DNA from 3 places in the Clostridium thermobutyricum genome. Region 1 is predicted to be linked to each of the others. Evidence: predicted binding sites of a transcription regulator. Region 1 holds the regulator's gene; each other region holds the start of a gene.
What was found. The regulator NrdR, encoded in region 1, represses ribonucleotide reductase genes. The targets are predictions, from matches to a motif close to CACNANATNTNGTG.
Positions count from the first base shown of each region.

Region 2: nrdD (anaerobic ribonucleoside-triphosphate reductase) is a predicted target of NrdR. The motif match lies at 2,466-2,479, and genes of this name have one in related genera.
Region 3: nrdD (anaerobic ribonucleoside-triphosphate reductase) is a predicted target of NrdR. The motif match lies at 2,555-2,568, and genes of this name have one in related genera.

Region 1 covers NZ_KB850956.1:994,060-998,312, forward strand. The annotation lists gene sigE (RNA polymerase sporulation sigma factor SigE) at 1-81, shown strand, start outside; gene sigG (RNA polymerase sporulation sigma factor SigG) at 163-936, shown strand; gene HMPREF1092_RS04555 (YlmC/YmxH family sporulation protein) at 1,023-1,301, shown strand; gene nrdR (transcriptional regulator NrdR) at 1,391-1,843, shown strand; gene pgeF (peptidoglycan editing factor PgeF) at 1,945-2,679, shown strand; gene HMPREF1092_RS04570 (response regulator transcription factor) at 2,694-3,389, shown strand; gene HMPREF1092_RS04575 (HAMP domain-containing sensor histidine kinase) at 3,391-4,253, shown strand, end outside.
Region 2 covers NZ_KB850958.1:379,330-383,582, reverse strand. The annotation lists gene nrdG (anaerobic ribonucleoside-triphosphate reductase activating protein) at 1-165, opposite strand, end outside; gene nrdD (anaerobic ribonucleoside-triphosphate reductase) at 266-2,389, opposite strand; gene HMPREF1092_RS15355 (TIGR00266 family protein) at 2,987-3,784, shown strand; gene HMPREF1092_RS16840 (DUF1540 domain-containing protein) at 3,942-4,100, shown strand.
Region 3 covers NZ_KB850956.1:2,642,441-2,646,693, reverse strand. The annotation lists gene HMPREF1092_RS12420 (PadR family transcriptional regulator) at 1-301, opposite strand, end outside; gene HMPREF1092_RS12415 (DegV family protein) at 303-1,151, opposite strand; gene HMPREF1092_RS12410 (DUF3048 domain-containing protein) at 1,330-2,337, opposite strand; gene nrdD (anaerobic ribonucleoside-triphosphate reductase) at 2,586-4,253, shown strand, end outside.

The sequences.
Region 1 (4,253 bases):
GGAATATCACAATCTTATATATCAAGATTAGAGAAAAAAATAATAAGTAGATTAAAAAAAGAAATAAGTAAGATGGTTTAAGGTTTGTCTTTAGTATAAAAGTTAACTCTAGCGGAAATAATGTTTATTATGGCGATATTACTTCTAAAGGAGTTGACAAAATTGATAGTAAATAAAGTTGAGATATGTGGAGTTAATACAGCAAAATTACCTGTATTAAAGGAAAAAGAAAAAAGAGAGCTTTTACAAAATATGCAAAATGGAGACCCGAATGCTAGAGAAACATTTATAAAAGGTAATTTAAGATTAGTTTTAAGCGTTATTCAAAGGTTTAATAATAGAGGAGAAAATGTGGATGATTTATTCCAAGTAGGATGTATTGGACTTATGAAGGCAATTGATAATTTTGATTTATCACAAAATGTTAAATTTTCAACTTATGCAGTGCCAATGATTATAGGAGAGATAAGACGTTATTTAAGAGATAATAATTCTATAAGAGTTAGTAGATCATTAAGAGATATAGCATATAAAGCTTTGTTAGTTAGAGATAGACTTATAAAAGAAAATAATAAAGAGCCAAATATTTCACAAATTGCAAAGGAACTTGAAATACCAAGAGAAGATGTGGTATTTGCTTTAGATGCAATACAAGATCCAGTTTCATTATTTGAACCTATATATCATGATGGAGGAGATGCCATATATGTTATGGATCAAATAAGTGACTCTAAAAATACAGATGAAAATTGGCTTGAAAATATATCAATAAATGAAGCTATGAAAAAATTAACAGATAGAGAAAAACTAATATTAAATTTAAGGTTTTTTAGAGGAAGAACTCAAATGGAAGTGGCAGACGAAATTGGCATATCTCAAGCTCAAGTATCAAGATTAGAAAAAACAGCATTAAAGCATATGAAAAAACATATATAAAAAAGAACCTAAATGGTTCTTTTTTTTATCTAAATAGAATAAAAATAATAGGGAGAAATTTTTATTTTAATAAGGGGGAAGATAAAATGGAAGAAAATTTACATTCAATTAACTCAATGAGAAATATGGAAGTTATAGAAGTTAATACAGGAAAAAAATTAGGATTTATTTATGATATAAAAATTGATTGCGAAAATGACAAAGTAGATGGACTTATACTTCCAGGTGAAAATAAAGGATGGTTTCAAAAAGAAGATGAAATAGAAATACCTTGGGACAATGTAGTTAAAATTGGTATGGATGTTATATTAGTCTCTCTTGAAAATCTTAATTTAATAAATATAGAGAATAATAAATATAATTAATAAATACACTATAAAACTAGTCAGAACAGGTAAAACTATGTATAATAAGCTTATAGGATAAAATATCTACAGAAAGGTTGTGATTAAATATGAAATGTCCTTTTTGTTCTTATAATGAAAGCAAAGTTGTTGATTCAAGATCAACGGATGATAACACAACAATTAGAAGAAGAAGAGAATGTTCCAATTGTGGAAAAAGATATACTACATATGAAAAAATTGAAGACATTCCTATGTTAGTTATAAAGAAAGATTCTACAAGAGAGAATTTTAATAAAGAAAAGATAATAAATGGTTTAATAATAGCATGTCAAAAGCGTCCTGTATCAAGAAAGCAAATAGAAGAAATAGCAGAAGAGATTGAAAAGAGAATATCTAATAAAATGATAACAGAAATACAATCACAAAAAATTGGTGAGATGGTTATGGAAATGTTAAAAAATATAGATGAAATATCTTATGTTAGATTTGCATCAGTATATAGACAGTTTAAAGATATAAATACTTTTATGGAAGAAATAAACAGTTTAATTAAAGAGTAAAGAAGGCACTCCAAATAAGGAGTGCTTTCTTTATATAATTTTTAATAGATAAAATTAAAATAAAATGATAAAATTAGAAATAAATAGAGTTGGAGGAGTTTATGATTAATTTAGATATAAAAAAACTAGAAAAAAAAAGAGATTATTTAATTTTAAATGAGGATAATATTACTATAGGATTTTCAACAGCAGAAGAAAATAGAAGCTTTAATAGAAATACTGAAGAGGGTATAAAAGAATTAGATGTAATAAAAAATGAATTTAATGTTAAAGAACTAGCTTATTTAAAGCAAATTCATTCAGATACTGTATATGTTTTTGATGGACAAGAATCATTTAATGATAACGAAGGTGATGGAATAATAACAAATAAATTAGATACTTGTATTGGAGTATTTACAGCAGATTGTGTTCCAATAATATTAATTGATAAAACTTTAGGAGTAGTTGGAGCAGTTCATAGTGGATGGAAAGGAACTATATCAGGAATTGTAAAAAAAGCTTTAGAAGGAATGAAAGAAAAATTTAATTGTAAAGCTGAAAATATAAAAATTTATATAGGGCCACATATAAGAAAATGTTGTTATGAAATTTCAGAAGAATTGAAAGAAAGATTTTTAAAAGAAACAGGAATAGAAGAAAAAGAACTTTTTGCAGGAAGAAATCTTTCAATGGAAAAGGTTATAGAAAAAGATTGTTTAGATTTTGGAGTAAAAGAAGATAATATATTTAGTTTAAACTTATGTACATACTGTACAGAAGATATAAAATTACATTCATATAGAAAGTCAGATGGCTCATATGGAAGACTGTTTACTTTTGTAATTATGAAATAAAGGAGTTGTTTTGTTTGGCTAAGGAAAAGATATTAATAGTAGATGATGAGGAAAATATCTTAGAGCTACTAAACTTTAATCTAAAAAATGCAGGATATGAAGTTTATACTGCAAATAATGGAGAAAAAGCTTTAAAACTTGCAAAGGAAAATAAACCAAATTTAGTTCTTTTAGACTTAATGATACCAGGAATTGATGGATTAGATGTCTGTAAAGAAATAAAAAGAGATAAAGATTTAAAAGAAACTTCAATAATAATGGTAACAGCCAAAGGAGAAGAATTAGATAAGATACTAGGATTAGAACTTGGAGCAGATGATTATATAACTAAACCATTTTCCATAAGAGAACTTTTAGCTAGAGTAAAGGCTGTTTTAAGAAGAACAATAGCTAAAGAAGATGAATTTGAGGAAAGTTATGATAATGGAAGAGTAAAAATAGATTATTTTAGAAGAGAAGTTCTTATAAATAATCAAAAAGTAGAGTTTACTTTAAAAGAATTTGAAGTTTTAGAGTTCTTAGCTAAAAACAAAGGAAGAATATTAAATAGAGAGATAATTTTAGATAAAATATGGGGATATGAATATATAGGAGATACTAGAACTATAGATGTTCATATAAGATATATAAGAAAGAAAATTGAAGAGGATGATAAAAGCCCAAAACTTATAGAAACAATTAGAGGATTAGGATATAGGTTTAACGGTTAAAATGAAAAAAAAGATTTTAACTTCTGTAATAATAACAGTGCTTTTTGCACTTGTAATAATAACCTCTTCTTTTTTTGCTCTTGTAAGTATGCAAGAAGTAGATAATACAAGAAACATTTTAATTAATTATAATTCTATAATGGCTAATTGGAAAGAAATATCTAAAGAGTCAGTAAATTTATTAAGGATAAATGGAAACATTATAGATGTTACAGTAACAAATAAAGATGGAAAAGTTATATTTGATAATACTCAAGAAGGTAAAACTGTAGATTTAAATTGTAAAGAATATGCAAGTATAGGTAGAGATAATATTGGATATTTTGAAGGATATAGTCCTTATTATAAAAAAGATATGATATTTTCAACTTTAAGGTTAGGAGATGGAACAATTATACGAAGTGGAGTTCCTGTTGGAACTTTAGATGTTCTTTATTCAAAAAATATAAGTTATTATTTAGGAGTTTTAGCAGTAGTATTTGTACTTTCCATAGCTCTTGCTTTAAAATTAGTTAGAATAATAATAGATCCTGTTAAAAATTTAGAGTATGTTTCTTCTAAAATAGCAAATGGTGATTTGCAAACGAGAATAGAAATAACATCTAATGATGAATTGGGATATTTAGGAATGTCTTTTAATAATATGGCAGATCAACTTCAAAGTAAGATAAATGAAGTAATGGATAAACAAAATAAATTAGAGTCTATACTTAAAAGTATGCAAAGTGGTGTAATAGCTGTAGATAAAGAAGATTCTATAATTCTTTTAAATCCATATGCAAAGAAAATTTTAGGAATAAATAAAGAAGTTGTAGGATTAAAATTAAAGGATGTAATGTATAAAAAACTTTACAATGAGATTCT
Region 2 (4,253 bases), on a different contig from region 1:
AAACTCATCTTCAGTTTCTTTATTAAATTCATTACCATAATTAAAGTTTTGTTGCTCATCATTAAAGCATCCATCACATTTATGAGTGCAACCACTTACAAATAGAGTTGTTCTAACACCAGGGCCATTTGTAACATCAAACTTTCTTATTTGTGCATAATTCATAAATTTTCACCCCTTGTACTTTTCTAAAAATTCATTTAAATATTTAACTTTTGTTGATATGTAAAGAGTGTTTGAAATACTCAAACACTCAAAATGTTTATTAAAGATGTAAAACTCTTTCTCCAATTTCTTGAGTTCTACCTTTATTCCAGAAGTTAGTTCCAATATAACCACAAGTTCTTCTCATAACTTGCATTTCATCTTGGTCACTATTTCCACAAGAAGGACAATGCCAAGTTAAGTCTTCTTTATTTAATTGGATTTCACCTGTAAATCCACATTTGTAACATACATCTGGTTTTGTATTTATTTCAGCATATTGAATATTGTGATAAATAAAGTTTATTACATCTTCAATAGCTTCAACGTTTTTGCTCATATCTGGCACTTCTATATATGAAATACATCCACCAAGAGATATATTATGGAATTGTGATTCAAATTTTAATTTAGAGAATGCATCAATTTCCTCACATACGTGAACATGATATGAATTTGTATAATATAATCTATCAGTTACATTTTCTATTTTTCCAAATCTAGCAGTATCAATTTTACAGAATCTATATATTAAACTTTCAGCTGGAGTTCCATATAAACTGAATCCTAATCCAGTTTCATTTTTCCATTCATTACATTTGTTATTCATGTGATTCATTACTTCTAAAGCAAATTTTTCTCCTTCTGGAGTTGTGTGGCTAACTCCAAGCATTGCATAAGTTAATTCACATAATCCAACATATCCTAATGAAAGTGTAGAATATCCATTTTTAAGTAATTTATCTATTTTTTCACCTTTTTTAAGTCTAGCTATTGCTCCATATTGCCAGTGAATAGGACTAGAATCAGAAGTTATTCCAAGTAACATTTTATGTCTAGTAAGTAATGCTTCTTTACATAACTCTAATCTTTCATTAAATATTTTCCAGAATAAATCCATATTACCTTTAGCTAATATTCCTATTTGAGGAAGGTTAAGACTTATAACACCTTGATTAAATCTTCCATACCATTTATAATTTCCATTTTCATCTTTATAAGGAGATAAGTGTGAACGACAACCCATTGGAGGGAATGCATTTCCTTCATAATTTTGTCTCATAATTTTAGCTGATTGGTAATCAGGAACTAATCTTTTAACTGTACATTTAGCTGCAAGTTTAGTTATATAATCATATTTACCACCTTCAAGGCAGTTATGTTCATCTAATAAGTATACTAATTTAGGGAATGCTTCACCAATTTCTTGTCCTTTATAGTTTTTCATTCCTTCTAATCTTTGTCTAATCATTTCTTCACAAATTAAAGCCATTTCTTCTTCATAAGGATGACCAACTTCTATTTCTAAATAAATTGTAGAGAATGGTGCTTGACCGTTAGTAGTTTGTAAAGTTGATAATTGATATCTTATAGTTTGTATACCATCTTTAAGTTCTTTCATTTTAGCATCTAAAGCTAATTTCTTAGCTAATTCTTCATCATGTAAAAGTTCTAAATAATGATTATATGCTTTATTTTCAGTTACTTTAAGATATTTAGCTAAATGTTTTATAGTAATACTTTGTCCCCCGTATTGGTTAGAAGAAACTTGAGCAATAATTTGAGTTGCTACAGTACATGCAGTACTAAATGATTTAGGCTCTTCTACTAATTTTTCATTAATAACAGTAGAGTTAGAAAACATATCTTCTAAGTTAACTAAACAGCAGTTAAACATTGGTGATAAACTATAATCCATATCATGCCAATGAATAGCTCCTTCATCATGTGCTTGAACTATGTAAGCTGGAATTAATTTTCTTCTAGAAATATCTTTAGATACTTCACCAGCAATTAAATCTCTTTGTGTTGCAGCTACTACTGGGTTTTTATTAGAATTTTCATTCATTACATCTTCATTTTGTCTACTTAATAAATTTAAGATACTTTCATCTGTAGTATTAGTATTTCTTTTAAATTCTTGTACAGCTCTATAACCTTCATAAGCTCTAGCGGTTTCTATTTGACCGTAATGAACTAATCTATCATATACATATCTTTCGATTTTATAAATTGTAGCAATATCATTTTGCTCAATAAAGTATTTTTCAGCATCATCAGCTATTAATTTAGCTATGTCTGGTAAGTAAATTCCACTACCATTTTTCATTGCTTTTGTTATAGCTTCATTTATTTTATCTTTGTTAAATTCTACGTTACTTCCATCTCTTTTTATTACGTCCACTTAAAACCACTCCTAAAATTATCTTTAATAAAATGTAAGTCTTTTCACTACAGTTTGTTTATTATGTCCTGAAAGACACAGAATATTGTACTACTAAATTTATTTTCATACAACATATTGAATTTTGTTATTTTAAAGGAATTATCGGCTTATTCTTTAAACAACTTAATTTTTCGACATAAATTCTTAATTTTTTAAAATAATATGCTTCTTGAAATTTTCAAAAAATATTTTTCATATTAAATTATAAAGATAATCTTTTAGTTTTTTATAAGTTAAATTGTTTTATAAATATAAAAATATTAATATAAAAATTGAAAACAATTTATTATTATATTATTTGATAAATTAAAAAAAATATTTTAATAGAAGTAATTAAAATTTTTATAGGAAATAATAATAGAGAAATATAAAGTAAATAAATATAGAATTAAAAAAATATTTGAGATATATTAAAAAATAATATTTTTTGAATCTATTATATATAAATTTAATAAATATTAAGGTATATAATAATAAAAGTAAAAATTTAAATAAAAATTAAGTTTATATTGAAATAGATTAGTGTAAAATATAATAAAAAATAGGAGGTTTTTTATGTATAATGATGAAATAGACTTTAAAATTTATGGCGATGATATGCAGTTTGTAGAAATAGAACTTGATAGAGGTGAATCTGTAATTGCTGAGGCTGGAGCCATGATGATGATGGATCAAAATATTCAAATGGAAACTATATTTGGTGATGGAAGCAAAAAATCTGGTGGACTTTTTGGTATTCTTGGTGGAGCTGCTAAAAGAGCTATAAGTGGAGAAGGTCTTTTTATGACTTTATTTACTAATGGTGGGCCTCTTAGAGAAAAAGTTGCTTTTGCATCTCCATACCCCGGGAAAATTATTCCTGTAGATTTAAGAGCATATGGTGGAAAAATTATTTGCCAAAAAGATGCGTTTTTATGTGCAGCTAGAGGTGTAAGCGTAGGAATTGATTTTAAAAGAAAGCTTGGAGCTGGATTTTTTGGAGGAGAAGGATTTATTCTTCAAAAATTAGAAGGTGATGGTATGGCTTTTATACATGCTTGTGGAACTATAGTTAAGAAAAGTTTATTTCCAGGACAGGTTTTAAAGATTGATACTGGATGTTTAGTTGCTATGACTAAAGACATAAATTATGATATACAATATGTTGGTGGAATAAAGAATAGTTTATTTGGTGGAGAAGGTATTTTCTTTGCCACAGTAACAGGACCTGGAGATGTTTGGATACAAAGCTTACCTTTTAGTAGGCTTGCTTCTAAAGTCTTTGCAGCAGCTCCTCAAGGTGGAGGAAAAGATGTTGGAGAAGGAAGTGTTTTAGGTGGGCTTGGAAATTTATTTCAAGACAATAGATTTTAATAAAAACTACTTATTATATATATAAATATAGAAGCCTTCTTTAGAGGGCTTCTTTTTATTTAGAAGTATTGGAAAATATTAAATTTAATTTTTAAGAATAAAAAACCATTCTTAGAGACAAAATAAAATCGTAATTTAATTAAAGGAGGGGATTTAAATGGAAAAGAATCCTTCAATAAAATGTTCAGTTCAACAATGTAAATTTAATAACAATTCAGAAAAATATTGTACATTAAATGCAATTGAAGTTGGAACTCATGAATCAGATCCAAAAATGACTGAATGTACAGATTGTTTATCATTTGAAGTAAAATAATCTAACATAATAAAAAGGAATTAGAGAAATCTAATTCCTTTTATTTATTATTAGATTTAATATAATAAATTTTATACTTTACTTTTTGTAAGTTAGTAAACAAAAATTGCGTACTTGTAGATAGCTTATTAGATAATTATAATAATTAATATC
Region 3 (4,253 bases), 1.6 Mb from region 1:
CTTCGCTTTCAAGCTTTTTTAAGATAGGGTATATTCCACCTGTACTTGGGCGCCATTTATCATCAGTTCTTTGAGAAATTTTATGTGCAATTTCGTTACCGTTAGTAGGATTTAAATTTAATATATGCAAAACATATATAGGTAATAATCCTTTGGTAAATACTTGCCCTGAACTAGTAGCCTTAATTTTTTCTTTTTTAGCTTTTTTTAGTTCAGCCATCCTCTTTTTATATTCGTTATATAAACGTTTCTCTTCGGATTTTATATCCTTTAAGCTAGTGTATTCAAAGTTATCATTCATATTAATGAACCTCTTGTAATGATACTCCCACAGTACCAGGTCCAGTATTAACACCTAATGCAGGACCTATTTTTGAAAATCTTATACTTTTTATGTGCTCAAAATCTTTTATCATTTCATAAAGTTTTTGAGCAAGATCATCAGCGCCTCCTGATAAAACAGTTACATCACAATCACCATATTTATCAAGTTCTTGTTTAGCTATTTTTTGTAATCTTGAAAGAGCTTGTTTTTGTCCTCTAACTTTTGCATATGTTTCATAAACACCTTCATCAGAAACCCATATAATAGGTTTTATATTAAGAACAGAACCTATTGTACCTGCAACAGAACCTATTCTTCCACCTTTTTTTAAATACTCTAATGTATCAATTGTGAAGTATCCATGTGATTGAGTTCTAAGAACAGGTAGCTTTTCACATATTTCTTCAAATGAAAGTCCATCTCTAATCATCTTAGCAGTCATTAATACAAGAGTTCCTTGAGGTGCACTTAATGTTTTTGAATCAAAAACAAAAGATGTTAAATTAGGATGATCTTCTAATAATAATCTAAATGAGTTTCCAGTACCAGAGAAATGACTTGAAATTGAAATCATAATTACATGAGTATATCCCTCTTTTTCTAATCTGTTTAATACTCCTTCCATGTAATCAATACTTGGTAATGAAGTTGTAGGAATATGTTCTTTTAATCTATTGTAGACATCATCTGGTGAAATTTCTAAAACATCATTATATTCTTTTTCTGGGTATATTATTCTAAAAGGAACAAGTTCTATATTGTTTTCCTTCAATTCTTCTAATGTTAAATCAGAACCACTATCGGTTACTAAAGCAATTTTTTGCATACTAAAATCCTCCTTAGTACAAACTATATCATTATTGCTAATTTAATCTATATCACTATTGCTAATTAAAACTATATCACTACTGATATAGTTTTGCAATTTATTTCTAAAAAATTCTAAAAAAAGAAACTCAAATTTTATAATTTTAATAAAAATTGAGTTTAGAAAATTTAAATTTTTATTCTATTGAAATTTTAGCTTCTTTATCAATAACATTTATTATTGTATTTCCAGGGGAGAGTTTGATTTCATTTCCTTTAGAATCATAGAATTTTGTTTGACTATATTCAGAAATTTTATTCCAAGTAATATCAGATTTTTTTCCATTAGTAAATAAGTAACCTGTTCCTTCACCTACTAAATCTATGTCTAAATGTGATCCATCTTCATTTAAATAAATATCAGTTTTTTGTACTATTACATTTTTAAAGGCTACTGGATTATTATTATTAGCATCTATAGATGCTTCATTATCCATATATTTTGTATATTTTCCATTTTCAAATTTATAGTCTATTGTATAAATTTTATTAGGTTCAATATGAATATTATTTGCTGTTTCTTTTGAAGTATTTAATGCATTTTCATCATATTTAAAGAATTGCTTTGCGGAAATATTAAAGTTTTTTTCTTTTATCAAATTTTTAAGCTTATCTGAGCTAGTGTATAAATTATGAGGAGCTTTTCTATTATTATCTCTAAAATAAGCTTTAGAATTAAACATTTCATTTAAACTCATTAAGGAAGAATCAGATTTAATTTCACTAATTGCTGCAGAAGAACCTCCACAATGTCCAAAAGGAAGAGCATGTTCTTTAGCAAAAGTTAAAAAATATGGTCTAACACTTCTTACAGGTCCTATTTTTTCAGGAGAATTTTTATGGAATAAAGCTAAAAATCTAGGAATACCACCTTCTGCTGAAGTTTCATAAACAATATCTGCCTCTGATAATCCATTTTGTGGTCTTGCGAAAGAAGAATTTTCTATTATTGACATGTAAGCAGTTTGCAAATTTGGATCATTTGAAGAAATTTCACCAGTGTATGGATAAATAAGGGGTTCTTTTGGAATATTATTATTAACACCTGCAGATGTTTGAGTAGATTCTTTATTTTCTAAATTCTTATTACAACCTATCAATAAGAAACTAGAAAATATAGTAAGAATAAAAAATAATTTTTTCATTTTAACACCTTCTTTTTCAAAAATTAATATACTTTATGTATATTAATTTGAACTATAAAAAGATAACTTAATGTTTATTAAATCATAAAAGAAAAAGTACAAAATAAACTAAAAAATAGAGATAAATAGACATAAGTATAACTATATCAAACAAATATATAGGAAAAGGTAATTGCACCTGTATATATTTTGAAGTATAATAATACAGTAATAAATATACTAGATATTGTGTAATGGGGGTAGTTTAAATGCTATATGTTGTGAAGAGAGATGGCAGAGAGGTTGAATTTAATTCATCTAAAATAGCTAATGCAATTCAGAAAGCAGCTACAGAAGTAGGTGTAAAACTTAGAACAAGTCAAATTTTTGACATAGTTCAAAAGGTAATAAATTATATAGAAATGACGGGAAATGACAGAGTTTCTGTTGAGGAAGTTCAAAACTTAGTTGAAAAAGCATTAGGAGATACAAGTTTAAAAAGTGTTGTTATAGCTTATAGAAACTACAGAAAAGAAAGAACAAAAGTTAGAGAAATTAAATCAGACCTTATGAAAGCCATCGGAAAAATTGGTGTTGAAACAGATAGAGATAATGCTAATGTTGGAAATAATTTTAGCTCCAAACTTTTAAGAATTGCATCTGAATCAAACAAATGGCACAATTTAGCAACTATGCCAAAGCATTTATCAAAAGGACATGAAGTTGGTGATTTATACTATCATGATTTAGATAGTTATAACTTAACAACAAATTGTCTTCATATTCCAACTAGAGAATTATTAGAAAAAGGATTTAATACTGGATATGGAACTATAAATGCACCAAGAAGAATAGAAACAGCAGCAGAGCTTTCATGCATTCTTCTACAGTCAACTCAAAATGATATGTTTGGAGGTCAAAGTCATCCTGATTTTGACAATGATATGGCAGTATTTGTTAAACCGACAAGAGATGAAATAAAAAAAGAATTTATTGAACTAGGAATTGATGAAAGTAAATTAAATGAACTAGTAGAAAAGAGATTAAGAAAGAGAATTCACCAAGCAATGCAGGGAGTTGTATATAATCTTAATACAATGCACTCAAGAGCAGGTTCACAAGTTCCTTTCTCATCAATTAACTTAGGAATACCAAATTCAGAAGATGCAGCTTTAGTTTGTGAAATATTCTTATTAGAATACGAAAAAGGACTAGGAAAAGGTGAGCAGCCAATATTTCCAAATATAATCTTTAGAGTTAAAGAAGGTATAAATAGAGAAAAAGAAGATAAATATTACTATTTATATGAATTAGCTTGTAAAGTAGCAGCAAAAAGAATGAACCCTACATTTATGAATATAGATGCTGACTTCAATAAATATTATTATGATAAGGGATATATGCCAGCAACTATGGGATGTAGAACTTATTTAATGAAAAATGTAAATGGAGAACCTGGATGTAAAGGTAGAGGAAATATAGCTCCTACTACTATAAACCTTCCAAGAATCGGAATACAAGCTGAAGGGAACATTGATAAGTTTTTCCATATATTAGATGAGAGATTGGAAACTGCAAAAGAATCACTAATGCATAGGTATAGTGTACTGAAAAAATTAAGAGTTAAAGATTTACCTTTTGTTGCAGGACAACATTTAATGAAAGGTTCTGAAAATTTAAATCAAGATGATTCAATAGAACCAATTTTAAAACAAGGAACTTGGGGAATTGGATTTATAGGACTTGCGGAGACATTAACTGCATTAATAGGAAGTCATCATGGTGAGTCAGAAGAAGCTAGAGAATTAGGAGTTAAAATAATAACTTATTTAAGACAATACTGTGATAAGTTATGTAATGAAACAAATCTTAATTGGAGTGCTTATGCTACACCAGCAGAAGGACTTTCCGGAAAATTTATAAAACAGGATCAAAAA